2 regions of the Cereibacter azotoformans genome follow, and region 1 is predicted to be linked to the other one. Evidence: riboswitches for the same ligand, from Rfam matches in the RefSeq annotation. Region 1 holds a riboswitch; the other holds the start of a gene.
What was found. Region 1 has a riboswitch for cobalamin ahead of LV780_RS21020 (ABC transporter substrate-binding protein). Riboswitches for the same ligand answer to the same signal wherever they lie in the genome.
Positions count from the first base shown of each region.

Region 2: another riboswitch for cobalamin. It lies ahead of LV780_RS06220 (TonB-dependent receptor plug domain-containing protein); the one in region 1 lies ahead of LV780_RS21020 (ABC transporter substrate-binding protein).

Region 1 is NZ_CP090024.1:36,061-39,470, forward strand. It holds gene LV780_RS21015 (FecCD family ABC transporter permease) at 1-298, opposite strand, end outside; gene LV780_RS21020 (ABC transporter substrate-binding protein) at 295-1,302, opposite strand; cobalamin riboswitch at 1,474-1,671, opposite strand; gene LV780_RS21025 (IS110 family RNA-guided transposase) at 2,159-3,190, opposite strand; gene LV780_RS21030 (IS256 family transposase) at 3,327-3,410, opposite strand, start outside.
Region 2 is NZ_CP090021.1:1,237,538-1,240,947, reverse strand. It holds gene LV780_RS06225 (ABC transporter substrate-binding protein) at 1-183, opposite strand, end outside; gene LV780_RS06220 (TonB-dependent receptor plug domain-containing protein) at 158-2,035, opposite strand; cobalamin riboswitch at 2,164-2,361, opposite strand; gene LV780_RS06215 (ABC transporter ATP-binding protein) at 2,627-3,410, shown strand, end outside.

The DNA of each region.
Region 1 (3,410 bases):
CATTGCGGACCAGCGCCTGAAGCACCACGCCGGAAAGCGCGAGCCCCGCGCCGCAGGCGGCAGCGACCAGCGTCCGGGGCAGGCGGTAGGCCCAGATGATGCCGGCGTCGATCGGATCCACGGGGTAGCCTGCGCCCCAGAGGTGATTGGCCAGCACCGCCGCCACCGTCCGGAGCGGCAGCGGCGTCTCTCCGACGACGACGCCCGTCAGGATCGCCGCCAGCAGCACGGCGGTTCCCGCGGCGCCCCGGAGCGCGAGGGATCGTGGCAACGCCCCGAAAACCGCCGCGGCCGTCATTTCAGCCCGAAGGCCGGCAGCGCCTCGGCCAGAGTCTCGAGCGCCGTCACGTTGCGGATCGAGGGATCCATCGAATGGGCGTCGAGGATGACGATGCGGTTGTTCTTCACCGCGTCCATCTGGCTGGCCACCGGATCGGTCTTCAGGAATTCGAGCTTCTTCTCGACGTCGTCGGCGGGAAAGCGGCGCCGTTCCATGCGGGCAACCACGATCACCGAGGGGTTGGCGCGTGCGATGGTCTCCCACGACACGGTCGGCCATTCCTCGTCGCTCTCGACGACGTTCCGCAGCCCCAGCTTCTCCATCATGTAGCCGGGCGGGCCCTTGCGTCCCGCAACATAAGGATCGACGTCCATCTCGGCGGAGGAGAACCAGAACAGCGCGGAAGCGCCCGTCAGGTTCAGCGCGCGGGCCTTTTCGATGGCGGCGGCCTCGCGCGACTTGAGGGTCGCGACCAGTTCCTCGCCCTTGTCAGGCACATTGAAGATCCGGCCGAGTTCGGTGACGCCGGCGTAGACCGACTTCATCTCGAACAGCGCCTGCCGGGTGCCGTCCGAGCCGGTCGTGTTGTCCTTCTTCCAGCAGTCTGCAGGCAGGATGTAGGTCGGGATGCCCACGTCGGCGAACTGCTCGCGGGTGGCGACGATCCCCTGCGGGCCGACGTGCCATTCGTATTGCACGGCGACGAGGTCCGGCTTTCGGTTCACCACGCTCTCGAAGCTGGGATCGTTGTCGGCGAGCCGCTCGACCTTGGAGTTCAGTTCCTCGAACTCGGGCAGGACCTTGGTGAACCAGACCGAGGTGCCCAGCACCTTGTCGCCCAATCCAAGCGAATAGAGGATCTCGGTGGCGGCCTGTCCCACCGTCACGGCGCTTTCGGGTGCCTTGTCGAAGGTCAGATCGACCCCGCAGTTCGTCAGCGACAGCGGATAGGTGGTCTCGGCGGCGGCGGGCAGGGCTAGCGCCGCACCAAGGGCGGCGGCGGGCAGGAACCTGGCAGGCATGGGAGGTCTCCGGAGGATGAGGCGACCGGAGACGGGACGGGAAGGTCGGTCCGATGGCTGACGCCGCCCCGGCGCAGGGCGCGGGGATCGGGCGGTCTGGCTGACGACGGCGCCACCGGGCACCGTTGGACATGGTTCATTCGACACCTCCCCGGACACCCCGCCCGGGCCGCGTTGCTTCACGTGTCGGCAGGTCTCCTGACTGGCGGGTCGTGGCTTGCAGCGGCCTTCCCATGACCCCGGGGGTCACAGTGGCCGGTTCGCTGCTTGCTCGCCGCCTACAGTTGCGGGGGCAGTTCCGGTTCGCCGGCGGACCGGCGGCGGATTCCCTTTTCATTCCCTTCGGAAACCGACGCGCGAGGTGTAGCGGCCGGGTGTGCGCATGGCAATGGCCTTTGTCCGCGCGCCCGGGCGCGATCCCGGCGGTCGGCCCGACATGCCGACCCGAATGGCAGGTCCGGCCTTGGTCCAAGATATCGGCCTCATCCCGCCACCGGGGCCTGCTCACCGAGGCTCGCACCGCAGGGTGGGGTGCCGGCCCTTCGAGTCGATTGACAGAACGCCGCGGGAGAGGCCACGGATCCGGTCAGGTCACACCGCGATGGCAGTGTCCCACTTCGTTCTCTAATCGCCTTGGTCAAGCGCTGATCTCTCTGCCGTTGATCCTGGGTGCCGGGCTCTGAGGTTCTCTCCGTGGTCACCGCGCGGGAGCCACATGTTGGCGTTCAGGGTCGGGTGGATCGAAGTGGTGTGCGCGGTCGGTACCGCATACCCGGGAGCGATCTCACCCTCGCCGCGCGTCCCGGCTGGACGCATTCCGTTACGCTGGCTGTCAGCGTCGTTCCGTTCGTTTTCCTTATGCCACCGCGGCCTCCCGGAAGGGCGTGTTGGTGCGCCACATGGCGTGCAGCGTCACCGCCAGCTTCCGGGCCAGCGCCACCTTTGCCTTGCGCGGCCCGGTCCTCTCGGCAATCGCCTTGGCCCAATCCCGCAGGCGTGGGCCACCCAGGTTCCGGCAGAAGATTGCGTTCGCGGCTTCAAACAGGCACTTCCTCGTGAAGGCATCTCCCCGTTTGGACACCCGCCCGTTCCGGCTGATCTCTCCGGACTCGTAGCGCCTGGGCGTCAGCCCAAGATAAGCGCCCGCGCTGGAGGATCGGCGGAAGCGGGAGGCATCATCGAAGGCCGCGACAACCGCCATTGCCGTGATCGGTCCCACGCCGGGCGCAGTCATCAGCAGGCGGACCGTCGCATGACGCCTGGCAACCGCCCTGATCCGACTATCGAGCGCGGCGATGCGGGCGAGGATGTCCCGCCTGGCCTGCATGAGCGCCTCGAAGATCGGCACGAGGTCCGGGACAACGGTCAGCTCGTCCCGGATGATCTCCTCGGCGCGGCGCTTGAACCCGCCGACCCGCTTGCCGAACATGATGCCGAAGGTCTTCAGCAGCCCCCGGATCTCGTTCTCCAGCCTGACGCGCATGCCAACCAGCGCCTCCCGCGCGGTCAGCATCGCCCGGTTGACATAGGCATCGTGGCTCTTGATCTGCGCGGCCTCGAACCACCCGGTGCGGACGATCTGCGCGAGCCCGCGGGCATCATGCCGGTCGGTCTTATTCGGCATCATCTTCAGCACGCCATTGGCGTGGCGCGCATCAATGCAGATGATCGGGACCTGCCTTTCCGTAAGGGCGTTCCAGAGCCAGACCGCCAGAGGCCCGGTCTCCATGCCGACCCGCTCGAGACCGCTGGCGCGTTCGGCCAGCCAGCCGGTGATCGCATCCGGGCAGGTCGGAACCTTCGTCTCGGCTACGAGCACCCCGTCCTGCCCCACCACGCAGATCGCTGTCTCTTCCTGGGACACGTCCAACGCCGCAAACACTCCCATCGCATCCTCCTTGCTCAAGCCCCGGCGAAGTGCCGGAGCGACAGACCCATCCTGCAACGGCGACGACCGCGGGTGGGACGTGGCGATTACGCTAAGTGGTGTAGGAGCGCCGACCTTCGGAGAGGTCAGGGCCTGATCAGGCAGCCACGGCGGGCAGCCTGACGGTTGGATTGTCGGTCACGCGGCCAAGCGTTTCAAGCGACATGTATCGTCTTGCAAC
Region 2 (3,410 bases), on a different replicon from region 1:
GCTTGCCAGGTGCGAGACCGACAGGAGCTGTCCGGGCGCCGCCAGCAGCATGGCGAGCTGATCGGTGCAGAGATTGATCGACACCACCCGCCGTGGCCCCTCGGCCACGGCGGGTGCGGCGGCGGTCATCCCCGCCACCAACGCCAGCGCAAGCCGCCTAGAAGCTCTTGCGCAAGCCGACATAGACCGCACGCTCGGATGTGCCATAGCCGGCAACCTCCTGATAGCTCTTGTCGAGCAGGTTCTCGAGGCGCAGCGTCACGCTTGTGTCGAGCGCCAGGTCCCAAGCGAGTGCCGCATTGACCACAGTGAAGCTGTCACCGTCGCCTGTCGGACGACCAGATATATGCGTCAGCCCCAGTTGCCCGCTCACGTCCTCGACGAGTGCCGCCTGAAGCGTGAGCGAAGCATCATGGTAGGGCACGCGGCTCCGGCGGTTGCCCGAGGGATCACGGGCATCCGTATAGGTGTAGGATCCGGCAAGGCTGAGCCTCTCGGTTAGAGGAACTGATGCCTCCAGCTCGACCCCGCGATTTCGAGACAGGCCTTCCCGGTTCTCGTAGCGGTTGGTGAAGCCGTCGGGCAATTCCGAGTCGCAGGTCAGCGAGGTGAATTTGCCACAATAGGTGATCGCATTGTCGATCTCGAGCTGGAAGAACGTCAATCCGACGGACGCCCCTGAAGCGAGATCCAGATCCGCACCCAACTCGTAGCTCAGGCTCCGTTCCGGATCGAGATCGGACGCAGGTGCAATGCCCCATTCCGCGGCGCCCGCACGCTGGTAGAAGGACGGCGCGAGAAAACCACGTGCCACGGCACCTCTCAGGGCCAACGTCTCGGTGGGGCGCCACACGCCCGACAGGCGACCGCTGGCAAAGTTGCCAAACTCGCTGTTGTGATCGCCACGCACTGCCAGCGACAGATCGAGATCCGAGGTAGCGGCCCACTGAGCTTGGCCGTAGAGGCCTGTGGTACGCGCATCCATCCCGTCGACCATGCCGGCAGTCCTGCCGGTCTCCCGCATGCTGTCCACGCCGTAGACAAACTGCAGCCGCGTGCCAACATCGGTTACGCCCTTGTAACCAAATGTGGTGCGGGTTGAATGGTAGAAGTCGGCGCCCGGCGCGCCTTCGAACAGGTCGCGGTCCAGCTCGTAGCGACTGACCTCGAACGTATGGACGCTCGCGCCATGCGCCCATTCAGCATAAAGGCGCGCGCCGGCTTCGTGCCGCTTCTGCACTGCATCTTCCTGCCACCATCCATCATAGTCCGCGGTGGTTCGTTGGCCGAAGGCATCAAGGCCGACAACCATCTCATCGGTCAGGTCATAGCGCAGCCCGAACCCAAGCCGGTTTGCCTCGATCCCGTCAGAATCGAGCGACGGGTCTCGGGGCAACGTGTCGACAGCCGAGAACCCGTCACTCTTGACATGGCCGAGAGAGAGGCGCGCCTCCAACCTGTCAGAGAGATAGCCAAGGTCATAAGCGAGCCGTCGCGTATTGTAGCTCCCACCCTCAACCTGGATCCTTTGGCTGAAGCCCTCGCTCACGGGGCGCAGGCTCTGAACACTGACGATGCCCGCAACCGCAGATCCACCATAAAGGGCTGATTGCGTTCCACGCAGCACCTCGACGCGCCCCACCCCGACACCGGTCAGGCTGCCGAAGTCGAAGGAGGGCGCGATGTTGGTCGGATCGTCCACCCGTATGCCATCGACGAACACCGCAACGTAGCGCGGCGCGGCCCCTCGGATGCGAACCTCGGTCGCAGACCCTGCCGGCCCACTGGCCGTCGTGCTGACGCCGGGAAGGCGCGAAAGTTGATCGGCCAGAAGAAGGTCACCGCCGGCATCGAGATCCTCCGAGGTCAGCACAGCAACCGCGGACCCTACGCGGTTGGCGCTGGTCTCGGTGCGGTTGGCGGTGACGATGATACGGTCAAGCGGGATCACCGTCTCGTCCTCGGCCGGCTCGGCCACCGTCTGGATCGGTATCGCCGCAACCAGCGCGATCATTGAAATGCCGGTCTTCCTCATTTTGTCTTCATTCCTTCCCGGCAGCACGCTGCCTCTGTCGCAATGTCGTGGGAAGGAGGCCCCTCCGCCGACGGTGAAAGCGTCACCTGAAGCGGCTGGACCGCCTCCCGCACGCGCCCCGCGCGCAGGAAAGGGTGATCGCTCCGGCAGGTCTCCTGACTCGCGGGTCTTCGCTCGGACCGGCCTTCCCGGGGAACCCCAGTGGCGTGATCGGTCGTCGCTCGCCGCCTACAGTTGCGGGGGCAGCCGCGGATTTGGAGGGGCACCCCTCACCGCGTTCCCTTTTCATCCGGCATGACGCCGGAACCGAAGCCGTTTCTCAATAGGACAAGTGTCGCCGCTGTCAAGCGCGCCATGTGCAGCGGCCGCAGGCCAATCCTCGCCGCTCCGTATCGACGCGGGCACCTCCGGCTGCGGTCCGGTGCGCCCCGAAGGCCACGGGAGCGTCGCTCACACGCTGCGCAGAAAGCGTGCGCGCGGCGGCCCGGCCGAGGCAGCTTCCTGCCCCTTTGGTCGATTTCCGAGCACGACGGTTGCTTTCGCGCCGAGCCGCCGCCTAACCTCGCAGGAAGACCTGCACGGAGGCCCTCCTTGACCGCACCCACAGCCGTCGAAGCGCGCAATGTCGTCAAGGCCTTCGGGCAGGGAGAGGTGGCCGTTCGCGCATTGGACGATGTGTCGGTCGGGATCCGCAGGGGCGAGTTCTTCACCCTGCTCGGGCCCTCGGGCTGCGGCAAGACCACGCTTCTGCGCCTGATCGCGGGCTTCGAGGCGCCCACCTCGGGCACGATCCTGCTCGACGGGCGCGACATCACGGCCGATCCGCCGAACCGCCGCCCGATCAACACCGTCTTCCAGAGCTACGCGCTCTTTCCGCACCTGACGGTGGCCGAGAACGTGGGCTTCGGGCTCAGGATGCAGGGCAAGCCGCGGGCCGAGATCGGGAATGTCACCGCGCGGATGCTGGCGCTTGTGCGCCTCGAGGCGCTGGCGGGGCGGAGGGTGGCGCAACTGTCGGGCGGGCAGCAGCAGCGCGTGGCGCTGGCGCGCGCGCTGGCGCCGCAGCCGCGGGTTCTGTTGCTGGACGAGCCGCTCTCGGCGCTCGATCTCAAGCTGCGCAAGGAGATGCAGATCGAGCTGAAGCGGCTCCAGCACGAGACGGGCATCACCTTCGTCTTCGTGACCCACGATCAGGAGGAGGCGCTGACCATGTCGGACCGGATCGGGGTGATGAGTGCGGGCCGGATCCTCCAGATCGGCCCCCCGCGCGAGATCTACACGCGGCCCGCCAACCGCTTCGTGGCCAGCTTCATCGGCGAGACGAACTTCCTGCCCGCGCGTCACGCGGGAGGGCGCGTCACGCTCGAGGCGGGGG